DNA from 2 places in the Mesobacillus sp. S13 genome. Region 1 is predicted to be linked to the other one. Evidence: a T-box and tRNA genes for the amino acid it is inferred to sense, from the RefSeq annotation. Region 1 holds a T-box; the other holds one or more tRNA genes.
What was found. The T-box of region 1 lies ahead of LGO15_RS17815 (valine--tRNA ligase). A T-box ahead of a tRNA ligase gene usually reads a tRNA of that ligase, here a tRNA-Val.
Positions count from the first base shown of each region.

Region 2: it has a tRNA-Val gene. The T-box ahead of LGO15_RS17815 (valine--tRNA ligase) is inferred to sense a tRNA for this amino acid. The anticodon was not compared.

Region 1 covers NZ_CP084622.1:3,470,523-3,477,637, forward strand. Annotated here, with positions in the region: gene LGO15_RS17810 (bifunctional folylpolyglutamate synthase/dihydrofolate synthase) at 1-154, opposite strand, end outside; gene LGO15_RS17815 (valine--tRNA ligase) at 218-2,860, opposite strand; T-box leader at 3,098-3,342, opposite strand; gene LGO15_RS17820 (hypothetical protein) at 3,522-3,716, shown strand; gene ysxE (spore coat protein YsxE) at 3,735-4,772, opposite strand; gene spoVID (stage VI sporulation protein D) at 5,086-6,243, opposite strand.
Region 2 covers NZ_CP084622.1:177,033-184,147, forward strand. Annotated here, with positions in the region: rRNA gene LGO15_RS00975 (16S ribosomal RNA) at 1-537, shown strand, start outside; rRNA gene LGO15_RS00980 (23S ribosomal RNA) at 745-3,679, shown strand; rRNA gene rrf (5S ribosomal RNA) at 3,818-3,933, shown strand; tRNA gene LGO15_RS00990 (tRNA-Asn) at 4,012-4,086, shown strand; tRNA gene LGO15_RS00995 (tRNA-Thr) at 4,129-4,201, shown strand; tRNA gene LGO15_RS01000 (tRNA-Glu) at 4,220-4,294, shown strand; tRNA gene LGO15_RS01005 (tRNA-Val) at 4,298-4,373, shown strand; tRNA gene LGO15_RS01010 (tRNA-Thr) at 4,389-4,461, shown strand; tRNA gene LGO15_RS01015 (tRNA-Tyr) at 4,561-4,645, shown strand; tRNA gene LGO15_RS01020 (tRNA-Gln) at 4,700-4,774, shown strand; tRNA gene LGO15_RS01025 (tRNA-Lys) at 4,782-4,854, shown strand; tRNA gene LGO15_RS01030 (tRNA-Gly) at 4,925-4,999, shown strand; tRNA gene LGO15_RS01035 (tRNA-Ala) at 5,004-5,079, shown strand; gene rocF (arginase) at 5,891-6,787, shown strand; gene LGO15_RS01045 (aspartyl-phosphate phosphatase Spo0E family protein) at 6,870-7,040, opposite strand.

The sequences.
Region 1 (7,115 bases):
TTCCGTTCGTGCCGCCAACATGGATGGTCTTGATCCTTCTTTCAGGATGCTCCAGCCTTTCAAGCATCCATTCCATTCTGGAAAGGCCTGGCTTCATTCCCAGACGCAGCCTTGCATGGATCCATTCAATTGCTTGCTCATATGTTTCAAACATATATAAACACCTCAATTCAAGATGAAGACGAACCAAAACGGTTCGTCTTCAGAGTTACTATTTTTAGTTTCTTAATTCATTGATGCGCGCTTCGACTGCTGCACGTTTTTCCAGATAGTCTTTTTCCTTCGCGCGTTCTTCATCGATGACTTTTTCAGGAGCTTTCTTGACGAAGCCTTCATTAGCCAGCTTCTTCTGGACACGTTCTACTTCTTTATCCAGCTTCTCTTTTTCTTTTTGAAGGCGGGCGATTTCTTCATCAATATTGATCAAGCCTTCAAGTGGCATGATGATTTCAAGTCCTGTAGCAACTGCTGTCATCGCTTTTTCAGGAGCGTTGACTTCAAGTCCGATTTCCAGGTTCTCTGGATTACAGAAACGAACGATATAGCCACGGTTACTTTCAAGCATGCTTAATGTCTTTTCATCCTTTGCCTTCAGGAACATATCTACCTTCTTGCTCAGAGGTGTGTTCACCTCAGAGCGAATATTCCTTACCGCACGGATGACTTCAACTAGTAGCTTCATATCATCTGCTGCTTCTTTATCAGTTAAAGCAGGGTCAACCTGCGGCCAGCTTGCAACCGTGATGGACTCCCCTTCATGAGGAAGGTTCTGCCAGATTTCTTCGGTAATGAATGGCATGAAGGGATGCAACAGGCGCATCGTGTTGTCTAGAACGTATGCAAGGATGGACCTTGTCGTCTTCTTGGCAGCTTCGTCTTCGCCGTAGAGCGGAAGCTTTGCCATCTCGATATACCAGTCACAGAAGTCATCCCAGATGAAGTTGTAAAGCGCTCGGCCAACCTCACCAAACTCATAACGGTCTGAAAGTCTTGTCACAGTCTCGATTGTTTCATTCAATCTTGTCAAAATCCACTTGTCAGCAACTGATTTCTCGCCGCTCAAATCGATTTCTTCATATTTAAGGCCATTCATATTCATCAACGCAAAACGGGATGCGTTCCAAATTTTATTCGCGAAGTTCCAAGTTGCTTCAACCTTTTCGGTGCTGTAGCGGAGATCCTGCCCCGGTGAGCTTCCTGTTGTCAGGAAGTAGCGGAGTGAGTCGGCGCCGTACTGGTCGATGACATCCATCGGATCAACACCGTTTCCTAGTGACTTACTCATCTTACGGCCATCTTCTGCACGAACGAGTCCGTGGATCAATACATCCTTGAATGGCCTCTGTTCTGTGAATTCTAGTCCCTGGAAAATCATCCTTGAAACCCAGAAGAAGATAATATCATAGCCTGTTACTAGGGCAGCTGTCGGGTAATAGCGCTTGTAATCAGCTGCTTCTTCATTCGGCCAGCCCATTGTCGAGAACGGCCATAGCGCTGAGCTGAACCATGTATCAAGAACGTCATTATCCTGTTCCCAGTTCTCAGGGTCTGCCGGCGGTTCATGATCAACGTATACCTCACCTGTTTCTTTATGGTACCAGGCAGGGATGCGGTGGCCCCACCATAGCTGACGGGAGATACACCAGTCGCGGATATTTTCCATCCAGCGCATATAGGTGTTTTCAAAACGCTCAGGGACAAAGTTGACCTTCTCTTCTTTACTCTGAAGAGCGACTGCTTCATCAGCAAGCGGCTGCATTTTTACGAACCATTGAGTGGATAGATAAGGCTCGACTACAGCACCGCTGCGCTCAGAGTGACCTACAGAGTGCATATGCTCTTCAATCTTGAACAATACGCCAGCTTCCTGAAGGTCCTTGACGATTTGCTTGCGGCACTCGAACCGGTCCATTCCCTGATACTTGCCGGCTTTAGCATTCATTGAGCCATCTTCGTTCATGACAAGAACTCTTTCTAGGTTATGGCGGTTGCCGATTTCAAAGTCATTAGGGTCATGTGCAGGAGTGATTTTAACGGCGCCTGATCCAAATTCCCTATCGACATAATCATCGCCTACAATCGGGATCTCACGGCCAACGATTGGCAGGGTGACAGTCTTGCCGATCAAATGCTTGTAGCGGTCATCTTCTGGATGGACAGCAACCGCTGTATCGCCAAGCATCGTTTCCGGTCTTGTCGTTGCGATTTCGATATGGCCGCTGCCATCTGCCAGAGGATATCTCATATGGTAAAAAGCACCCTGGACATCTTTATGGATAACCTCGATATCAGATAAAGCTGTTTTCGCTGCCGGATCCCAGTTGATGATGTATTCGCCGCGGTAGATCAGGCCTTTGCGGTATAAAGAAACGAAAACTTCTTTTACAGCCTTTGATAATCCCTCATCCAATGTGAAGCGCTCGCGGCTGTAATCAAGCCCTAATCCAAGCTTTGACCATTGTGTGCGGATATGTTGTGCGTATTCCTCTTTCCACTTCCAAGCTTCCTCAAGGAATTTTTCACGGCCCAGTTCGTAGCGATTGATGCCTTGGCTGCGCAGTTTTTCATCAACCTTTGCCTGTGTCGCGATGCCCGCATGGTCCATTCCTGGGAGCCATAATACGTCATATCCCTGCATGCGTTTCATTCGTGTCAGGATATCCTGAAGCGCTGTATCCCACGCATGGCCAAGATGCAGCTTTCCAGTTACGTTTGGCGGCGGGATGACGATTGTATAAGGCTTTTTCGTTTCATCGTCCTTCGCTTCGAAAAACTTACCTTTGATCCACCATTCATAACGTCCTTGCTCAATTGAAGACGGATCGTATTTAGTCGGCATAGACAAATACTCTTCCATCATTTTTCCTCCATTCAAATGCATTTTCTTGAAAAATATGACTGCTTAATAAAGACTGTTGATTTCCGTTCCAGCCGCTTCGCTTTCCGCGGGCTGGAGCTGAGCCTCCTCGTCGCAAGCTCCTGCGGGGTCTCACCTGTCCAGCTAATCCCGCAGGAGTCTACGCGGCTTCCACTACAATCAACAGAGATTAAAAAGAATGGCGATACATCCAGCCAAAATAAAAAACTCCATTCGCCATAAAAGGACGAATGGAGTTTGTTCGCGGTACCACCTTTTTTCCCAGCAACGGTAAAAACTGAGTTCTGCTGCTGGCTCAAATACGGATAACGGTTCTTCACCGTCGCCTGTTACTGAGAGAAATCCGTTCCCAGGCGATGCTCAAGGGCGACCTTCCATGGTTCCGGCTTAGAAGTCCTCCCAGCTAATGGACTCCCTCTCTTGAAGCTGGCTGCTCATGTACTCTTCCCTGTCAAAGCTTTGCTTTATTATGTGTTTTGTATACTAGATATACTACCCAAAAAAGTGGATTGACGTCAATCATCATTTCCTATTTTTTATTATTTTATACTTTTTGAACCTTAATGTGTGAGCAATAAGCACATTTTGGGCAAGTCACTCATAGAATGGAAAAAGGGATACCTGATTGTTTGGAGGGATGACGATGAAGAGACGAAGGTATAATCCTTATACACTCCCGAAGTGGGCGAGGACAGCACGGGCAGTATGCGCTCAGCTCATTATTCCTTTTTGTGTTTTCCAGGGAATACGCACCCTGTTTTTTCCGTCGACTTTTGATGTATTCTTGCTATCGATTTTCATCCTGATTGCACTGGCAATCAAATTCGAAATGATTTAAGGAGCCCTGGAGCATCTTTTAGCTCTGGGCTCCTTCTTGTTTTGCCTGCTCTTTTTGTTTCTCCATTTCGTCAATCTTGGTTACAACGTAGCCTGTATTGCTCAAAAGCCAATACTGCCGCTGCAGTTTTTGGACAAACTTCCTTTCATCCACTTCCACTTTTCGCTGATGGTACATTTCCGCAACACGGATAATGCCTGATGGAAAAGCTAGATAACTCATGAACAGCTGCATTTCATCCTCTCGGAATGGAAAGTATTTAAAATAGACATAAATCCAGTCTATGATTTCATCTCCATACTTTGGCTGGGTTTTCAGCGACCTTGCCAGGAAAGGAAGCAAATCCTGGATTGGCGAACCTTGCCTGGCCTTCTCAAAATTGATGAAATATCCGTAGCCCCTTTCATCGAACAGGAAATGTTCAGGAGATACCTTACCATGAAGCGTTACCGTCCTCGTTTTCTTTTGCTCCTTCGTCTTTTCATTCCATGACTCCAGTTTTTGCTTGGCGAACTGCATAGCCTGCCGGATCTGTATATAATACAGGCAGAATGTCAGTTCAAACGGTGACATATATACTCTATCCTCACAGCTTTCAAGGAATCCGTTGATGAATTCTTCTTCCTTTTCCCATTCTTTTAACGTCTTTTCATAATGCTCCTGCTTCACTTCTTCACTGATTTCCAGTTCCTTGACTGATAAAGTATGCATCCTCGCCAATTCCCTGAACAGCTGCTGGTGTCTTTGTGACTGGTCCTCCCTCGTCTCATTCGGTATCCACGGCATTAGATAGTACAGTGATTTATTATGCAAAACCGCATAACGTCCGTCATTTGCCGGGTAGACTGGAACAATCCTGTTATAGCCTTTTTGGTAAAGGTGCTGGATATGTTTGATAAAATCTGTTGATTCATGCGGGTGGATTTTCTTCAAAGCGTAAGTGCCTGAATTCGTATAGACCTTTTTCACTTTGCCAAAATCCTCTGCAAAATACGGATTAATAGGGTATTGTTTTAACACTGCCGATTCTTCTTTTAAAAAATTGCGATCATCCATCGGATCTCGCCTACTTTCTGGATTTCATATTTAGAAAGCGTAAGCGCCTTGGTCAGCCCCGACAAGCGCTGGAGGGCCGACCGGTGAAGTCTTTCTTTGACTTCATTGGGCGGACCGAAGTGACTCGAGGGGCTAGGCGCTGTAGCTGGACAATTCTCGAATTAACGATTATACCTTTTTATTCTCGAATAAATACAGCTGGGCAGGTGTCAGACACCTGCCCATGCTAAAAGCTATAGCAATCCCAGCCAGCAGCCAAGCCAGCCCTGACAACCAGCCTCCTTTTGGACAAGGCGTTGCTACTTATAAAATATTAATTATTATGAACCGCTACTCCAGGAACATATAGTACCTGGCCTTCATGAACTTCATGGTCGATGCTCAGATGATTGACCCGGAGAAGCTGCTGGACTGGCACATCATAGCGTTCGGAAATCGATTGAAGCGAGTCGCCTTGCTGAACAATGCAAACTCTTATTTTAGCAACCTCTGTTTCTTCTTCCTTACGCGCTAAAAATTCAGCAATGGAAATGCCTTGTTTCATATTCGGCTTCTTCTTTTTCAATACTGGGGAAGATGAGCTTTCAGGAGACTCTTCCACTTCGGCAGGCATACTTTCTGAGACTGGCTCTTCTGGTGCCTCCATCTCTACCTCCACTTCCTCTTCCTCAACCTCCATAACGGGCTCTTGCTCACCTCTGAAATCACTTAGAGCATATTCCAGCTCTGGTTCTCGTTGAGCCTGTTGTTCAGACTCCGAGGCGTCCTCTACGGCAGCAGTTTTCTTCGCTTCAGCCCTGAAAGGGGCATAAAGTTCTTCTTCATAGGTATCTTCTTCTTGTTGATTCAAAGTCTCATTTTGCTGGACAAACGAATAGGCTGGAGCTTCGGGGAAGTGTGCTTCCTCTCTTTCTTCCTGGCTATCATTTGCTGCACCTGCTTCTGTTTCAACTTCAACATCAACTTCTGCAGTAGCCTCCCTGTAGCTGACTTCCAGTTCTTGTGCCTCTTCACTATCTGCATCCTCTTCGGCTTCATGCTGCTGTTCGCCGTACAGGCCCGTGATGGCTAGGTCTGCATTCAGCTTCAGGCGGTCTGATTCTGGGAACTCATAATCAAATCCTTCTACTTGAATATCAATGTCATAAATGCTCTCGATCCGGTTTTTAGGAATTGTGATATCCACCGGGAAACGATGAAGGAACTCATAGACACCTTCTTCCCTCTCCATCACAGAATGCACATACTTAAGAGCTGCGATCTGATCATCAACCTCTTGCTGCTGTTCACGGCATGTATATTCCCCAGTCAACTCCAGCGATCCGCGAATGGATACGTATTGTTCATTTTCCTGGATGGTTATATTCGGATCGAGTGAAATCGAGACAAGCTCCGCGACTTCCTGTCCTCTTTGAAACCACACAGACTCTTCTAATGAAAATCGCAGGCACGATTGATTCCCCTGAGACAAAGCGACTCCTCCTTTCATTCCTTAAACGTAAAATCACTATGTCATTAACACTTTATGAGTCTGTATTTACTTTTATGATAATTTAGAACATAAAAAGGAGTTGTTAAGGGATGGTTCGTAGTGAAGCATGATTGAAGAAAATCAAGACCAGGGAGATATCCATGCGGAAAGGACGGTATCTTGTCCGAACCCAGAGCTACTTCGGACAAAGTTGAAAGAATACGACCTCGTTTTGTCCGAACCTGGAGCTGCTTCAGACAAAGTTAAGAGAATACGACCGTGTTTTGTCCGAACCTGGAGCTGCTTCAGACAAAGTTAAAAGAGAACGGCCGCGTTTTGTCCGAACCTGGAGCTACTTCGGACAAAGTTAAGAGAAAACGGCTGTGTTTTGTCCGAACCTGGAGCTACTTCAGACAAAGTTAAGAGAGAACGGCCGCGTTTTGTCCGAACCTGGAGCTACTTCAGACAAAGTTAAGAGAGAACCGCCGCGTTTTGTCCGAACCTGGAGCTGCTTCGGACAAAGTTAAGAGACACTGAACGCGTTTTGTCCGAACCTGGAGCTACTTCGGACAACGTTAAGAGAGAACGGCCGCGTTTTGTCCGAACCTGGAGCTACTTCGGACAAAGTTAAGAGACACCGAACGCGTTTTGTCCGAACCTGGAGCTACTTCGGACAAAGTTAAGAGAGAACGGCCGCGTTTTGTCCGAACCTGGAGCTACTTCGGACAAAGTTAAGAGACACCGAACGCGTTTTGTCCGAACCTGGAGCTACTTCGGACAAAGTTAAGAGAGAACGGCCGCGTTTTGTCCGAACCTGGAGCTACTTCAGACAAAATTATGAGAAGACGACCACGTTTTGTCCGAACCTGGAG
Region 2 (7,115 bases), 1.5 Mb from region 1:
ACCCTAGAGATAGGGCGTTCCCCTTCGGGGGACAGAGTGACAGGTGGTGCATGGTTGTCGTCAGCTCGTGTCGTGAGATGTTGGGTTAAGTCCCGCAACGAGCGCAACCCTTGATCTTAGTTGCCAGCATTCAGTTGGGCACTCTAAGGTGACTGCCGGTGACAAACCGGAGGAAGGTGGGGATGACGTCAAATCATCATGCCCCTTATGACCTGGGCTACACACGTGCTACAATGGATGGAACAAAGGGCTGCAAAACCGCGAGGTCGAGCCAATCCCATAAATCCATTCTCAGTTCGGATTGCAGGCTGCAACTCGCCTGCATGAAGCCGGAATCGCTAGTAATCGCGGATCAGCATGCCGCGGTGAATACGTTCCCGGGCCTTGTACACACCGCCCGTCACACCACGAGAGTTTGTAACACCCGAAGTCGGTGGGGTAACCTTTTGGAGCCAGCCGCCTAAGGTGGGACAGATGATTGGGGTGAAGTCGTAACAAGGTAGCCGTATCGGAAGGTGCGGCTGGATCACCTCCTTTCTAAGGATATTGCCGTAATGGCAATCGGAATGCGAACCTTCTGGTTCGTACTGTTGACTAGCTTGTTTGTTTAGTTTTGAGGGAGCAATTCTCTCAAAGCTTTTTTGTTCCTTGAAAACTAGATAATCGTAAGTAAGAAGAACCAAGAAAAACCGAGTGATCGCCATTTTAGTTTTCTCTCTATTCAATTAGAGAAATGACCTTTTAGGTTAAGTTAGAAAGGGCGCACGGTGGATGCCTTGGCACTAGGAGCCGATGAAGGACGGGACTAACACCGATATGCTTCGGGGAGCTGTAAGTAAGCTTTGATCCGGAGATTTCCGAATGGGGAAACCCACTGTTCGTAATGGAACAGTATCTTTACCTGAATACATAGGGTATTGAAGGCAGACCCGGGGAACTGAAACATCTAAGTACCCGGAGGAAGAGAAAGCAAACGCGATTCCCTGAGTAGCGGCGAGCGAAACGGGACATAGCCCAAACCAAGAGGCTTGCCTCTTGGGGTTGTAGGACACTCTACATGGAGTTACAAAGGAACGGGGTAGATGAAGTGGTCTGGAAAGGCCCGTCAGAGAAGGTAAAAACCCTGTAGTTGAAACTTCGTTCCCTCCTGAGTGGATCCTGAGTACGGCGGGACACGAGAAATCCCGTCGGAAGCTGGGAGGACCATCTCCCAAGGCTAAATACTCCCTAGTGACCGATAGTGAACCAGTACCGTGAGGGAAAGGTGAAAAGCACCCCGGAAGGGGAGTGAAAGAGATCCTGAAACCGTGTGCCTACAAGTAGTCAGAGCCCGTTCATGGGTGATGGCGTGCCTTTTGTAGAATGAACCGGCGAGTTACGATTACATGCAAGGTTAAGTTGAGAAGACGGAGCCGCAGCGAAAGCGAGTCTGAATAGGGCGAATGAGTATGTGGTCGTAGACCCGAAACCAGGTGATCTACCCATGTCCAGGGTGAAGGTTGGGTAACACCAACTGGAGGCCCGAACCCACGCACGTTGAAAAGTGCGGGGATGAGGTGTGGGTAGCGGAGAAATTCCAATCGAACTTGGAGATAGCTGGTTCTCTCCGAAATAGCTTTAGGGCTAGCCTCACGTTGTAAGAGTCTTGGAGGTAGAGCACTGTTTGGACTAGGGGCCCTCATCGGGTTACCGAATTCAGACAAACTCCGAATGCCAAAGACTTATCCGTGGGAGTCAGACTGCGAGTGATAAGATCCGTAGTCAAAAGGGAAACAGCCCAGACCACCAGCTAAGGTCCCAAAGTATACGTTAAGTGGAAAAGGATGTGGAGTTGCTTAGACAACCAGGATGTTGGCTTAGAAGCAGCCACCATTTAAAGAGTGCGTAATAGCTCACTGGTCGAGTGACTCTGCGCCGAAAATGTACCGGGGCTAAACGTATCACCGAAGCTGTGGATTGACATCTTAGATGTCAGTGGTAGGAGAGCGTTCTAAGGGCGTTGAAGTCAGACCGTAAGGACTGGTGGAGCGCTTAGAAGTGAGAATGCCGGTATGAGTAGCGAAAGATGGGTGAGAATCCCATCCACCGAATGCCTAAGGTTTCCTGAGGAAGGCTCGTCCTCTCAGGGTTAGTCGGGACCTAAGCCGAGGCCGAAAGGCGTAGGCGATGGACAACAGGTTGATATTCCTGTACCACCTCTTTATCGTTTGAGCGACGGGGGGACGCAGGAGGATAGGGTAAGCGCGCTGTTGGATATGCGCGTCTAAGCAGTTAGGCTGCAAGTGAGGCAAATCCCGCTTGCGTGAAGGCTGAGCTGTGACAGCGAGGGAAATATAGTACCGAAGTTCCTGATTCCACACTGCCAAGAAAAGCCTCTAGCGAGATAAAAGGTGCCCGTACCGCAAACCGACACAGGTAGGCGAGGAGAGAATCCTAAGGTGAGCGAGAGAACTCTCGTTAAGGAACTCGGCAAAATGACCCCGTAACTTCGGGAGAAGGGGTGCTCATTTGGGTGAATAGCCCGGATGAGCCGCAGTGAATAGGCCCAGGCGACTGTTTAGCAAAAACACAGGTCTCTGCGAAGCCGCAAGGCGAAGTATAGGGGCTGACGCCTGCCCGGTGCTGGAAGGTTAAGAGGAGGGGTTAGCTCACGCGAAGCTCTGAATCGAAGCCCCAGTAAACGGCGGCCGTAACTATAACGGTCCTAAGGTAGCGAAATTCCTTGTCGGGTAAGTTCCGACCCGCACGAAAGGCGTAACGATCTGGGCACTGTCTCAACGAGAGACTCGGTGAAATTATAGTACCTGTGAAGATGCAGGTTACCCGCGACAGGACGGAAAGACCCCGTGGAGCTTTACTGTAGCCTGATATTGAATTTTGGTACAGCTTGTACAGGATAGGTAGGAGCCTGAGAAACCGGAGCGCCAGCTTCGGTGGAGGCGTCGGTGGGATACTACCCTGGCTGTATTGAAATTCTAACCCACGCCCCTGATCGGGGCGGGAGACAGTGTCAGGTGGGCAGTTTGACTGGGGCGGTCGCCTCCTAAAGAGTAACGGAGGCGCCCAAAGGTTCCCTCAGAATGGTTGGAAATCATTCGCAGAGTGTAAAGGCACAAGGGAGCTTGACTGCGAGACCTACAAGTCGAGCAGGGACGAAAGTCGGGCTTAGTGATCCGGTGGTTCCGCATGGAAGGGCCATCGCTCAACGGATAAAAGCTACCCCGGGGATAACAGGCTTATCTCCCCCAAGAGTCCACATCGACGGGGAGGTTTGGCACCTCGATGTCGGCTCATCGCATCCTGGGGCTGTAGTCGGTCCCAAGGGTTGGGCTGTTCGCCCATTAAAGCGGTACGCGAGCTGGGTTCAGAACGTCGTGAGACAGTTCGGTCCCTATCCGTCGTGGGCGCAGGAAATTTGAGAGGAGCTGTCCTTAGTACGAGAGGACCGGGATGGACGCACCGCTGGTGTACCAGTTGTCTTGCCAAAGGCATCGCTGGGTAGCTATGTGCGGACGGGATAAGTGCTGAAAGCATCTAAGCATGAAGCCCCCCTCAAGATGAGATTTCCCATAGCGCAAGCTAGTAAGAACCCTGAAAGATGATCAGGTTGATAGGTCAGAGGTGGAAGCGCGGTGACGTGTGGAGCTGACTGATACTAATCGTTCGAGGACTTAACCAAATAGATCATTCGTTTTTCTTGAAATTCTTCTTACACATTATCTAGTTTTGAGGGAATAAATTTTTTGCGACAGCAAAAAAAATTACCTCTTGAAAAATGCATAAAAGGCAGTATAATAAATATTGTCCTTAAAAATTGTCTGGTGGCGATGGCGAGAAGGTCACACCCGTTCCCATACCGAACACGGAAGTTAAGCTTCTCAGCGCCGATGGTAGTTGGGGGTTTCCCCCTGTGAGAGTAGGACGCCGCCGGGCGATGATGCATGATCATCTTAGATTACTCTAAGATGTGGTATTCGAATCATCTGCAAGAGTTATGAAAATTATCATTATTCCGCAGTAGCTCAGTGGTAGAGCACTCGGCTGTTAACCGAGCGGTCGTAGGTTCGAATCCTACCTGCGGAGCCATTATCTCTAAATGACGAAAGTCGTTTGAGCTGGCAGCAACATGCTTCCATAGCTCAGCAGGTAGAGCACTTCCATGGTAAGGAAGAGGTCAGCGGTTCGAGCCCGCTTGGAAGCTCTGAATATATTATTATATGGCCCCTTGGTCAAGCGGTTAAGACACCGCCCTTTCACGGCGGTAACACGGGTTCGAATCCCGTAGGGGTCACCAAATGGAGGATTAGCTCAGCTGGGAGAGCATCTGCCTTACAAGCAGAGGGTCGGCGGTTCGATCCCGTCATCCTCCACCATTTATTATTAACCATGCCGGTGTAGCTCAATTGGTAGAGCAACTGACTTGTAATCAGTAGGTTGGGGGTTCAAGTCCTCTTGCCGGCACCTTCTTTCTAAATTACCTGAATAAATTTCAGTGAAAAGATGCGAAAAATCCCGAAAAGGATTATAAGCATGTATTAGTTTTAGGAAGCTTTATTATGTGGAGGGGTAGCGAAGTGGCTAAACGCGGCGGACTGTAAATCCGCTCCCTCAGGGTTCGGCGGTTCGAATCCGTCCCCCTCCACCATTTTAATACATATTAAAATTGGACAAGCTACTAATGTCCTTTTTATTTTTTCATTGGGCTATAGCCAAGCGGTAAGGCAACGGACTTTGACTCCGTCATGCGTTGGTTCGAATCCAGCTAGCCCAGCCATTTTTTTGAGCCATTAGCTCAGTCGGTAGAGCATCTGACTTTTAATCAGAGGGTCGAAGGTTCGAGTCCTTCATGGCTCACTCATGTTAAGACCCCTAAGAATGAACTTGTACTTTATTTTTAGGGGTCTTATCTATATAATAAAAACATGCGGAAGTAGTTCAGTGGTAGAATACAACCTTGCCAAGGTTGGGGTCGCGGGTTCGAATCCCGTCTTCCGCTCCAAAATGGGGCCTTAGCTCAGCTGGGAGAGCGCCTGCCTTGCACGCAGGAGGTCAGCGGTTCGATCCCGCTAGGCTCCACCATCACACTACATAAATACCATTTCAGTCATAAATCCAATTGGATTTATGGCTTTTTTTATTTTTCAATCGATAGAGTTTGGTGAGGGTTTAAGCTATAAGAGAGCATGGTTATAGCCATACTTTTAGGAGTTGGGGCTCAAGTACGAGCAGTTATTGTGACAGCTTTTTAGGAGAAGAGGCCAAAGCTGTCAAGAAAGAGCGGTTATTATGACAGATTTTAGGTAATGGAGTTCAAAGCTGTCAAGAAAACGGAATTATTGTGACAGCTTTCAAGGTGTAGAGCCCAAAGCCGTCAAGAAAGCGGAGTTATTATGACAGGTTTCAGGTTATGGAGCTCAAAGCTGTCAAGAAAGTGCAGTTATTATGACAGGTTTCATGGAGTAGAATTCAAAGCTGTCAAGAAAGTGAGGTTATTATGACAGGTTTCAAGATGTAGAGCTCAAAGCTGTCAAGAAAGTGCAGTTATTATGACAGGTTTCAAGGTGTAGAGCTCAAAGTTGTCAAGAAAGTGCAGTTATTACGACAGGTTTCTGGGTGTAAAGGCCTAAAGCTGTCAAGAATCCACATTGCAGTGCATGTGCTTTTTTTTCAACAATCAGTGATTTAGCCGCACGTCATCAGGCGGGAACTTCACTGCTCCTTCTCGCACTAGCTGTTCAAATCCTCCCTTATTATGGTTTTACGGATACTTCAATATATAAATTCACTCAATTCTAAACCGTATATATATTCATGAAATTGTCCAGTTGAGTCATTTGAATGAAAGCGTTTAAAATAGGGGGTAGACGAGAGATAGCAAGGGGGAGAAGAAATGAAGAAACTTTCGATTATTGGCATGCCTATGGATTTGGGTCAGATGAGAAGGGGAGTCGACATGGGCCCGAGTGCGATCCGTTATGCTGGAATAAATGAAAGACTGAGAGTGTTATTTGATGAGATAGAGGATCTGGGAGATATAGCTGTTGGCAGACCTGAGGTAAAGATTGATCCTAATAGCAATCTGCGCAACCTGGAACTGGTAGCGGAAAAAAATAGTTTGCTTGCTGAAGAGGTAGACAAGATTATTGAATCAGGTTCATTTCCGCTTGTATTAGGCGGTGACCATAGCATTGCGATAGGGACATTGGCGGGTGTATCCAAGCATTATAAGAACCTGGGTGTCATTTGGTATGATGCTCATGGCGATTTGAATACAGCGGAAACTTCTCCGTCTGGTAATATACACGGAATGCCACTGGCAGCGAGCCTAGGTTTGGGTCATGAGATGCTGACACAATTAGGTGGGTTTGCACCGAAGGTAAAGCCTGAAAACATTGTCATAATCGGAGCGCGTGCACTGGATGATGGTGAAAAGGACCTCATCAAGGAAATGGGCATTAAAGTGTTTACGATGCATGAAATCGATCGTCTTGGAATGGCTGCTGTCATTGAGGAGACGGTCAACTATCTTAAAGATAAGACGGATGGCGTCCACCTTTCACTCGATCTGGATGGCCTTGATCCAACCGATGCTCCTGGTGTCGGTACGCCGGTAACTGGAGGGATCAGTTATCGTGAAAGCCACCTGGCGATGGAGATGTTAGCTGAAGCGAAAGTGATTACATCAGCTGAATTTGTCGAAGTCAATCCAATCCTTGATGAGAAGAACAAGACAGCTGTCGCAGCAGTGGCATTGATGGGTTCTTTATTTGGAGAAAAACTTTTGTAATGCTCATATAGTTTTGGAATAGAATCATACTAGCACGCAAAAATAGGAGCAGCGGCCAAGTCTGGCTGCTGCTCTCTTATTATTAATATAGAAATGTCTTTTTGGAAGTTAAGTGATCATATTTATTTAGCAGATGGTCGAGTTTAGTGCTTATGGCTACAACCCTTTGATTTGACAGCGAGGTTTTTGCGGCTAACTCAACCATTTCTTTACGGCAATTTTCAATATCCTTCAACAACGTATCTGCACACACTATTAGTTCCTCGCTTTCAATAAAATATAGTTCATTTATACCCCTTATAAAACTTTTTAAACCAAACTGGTAATA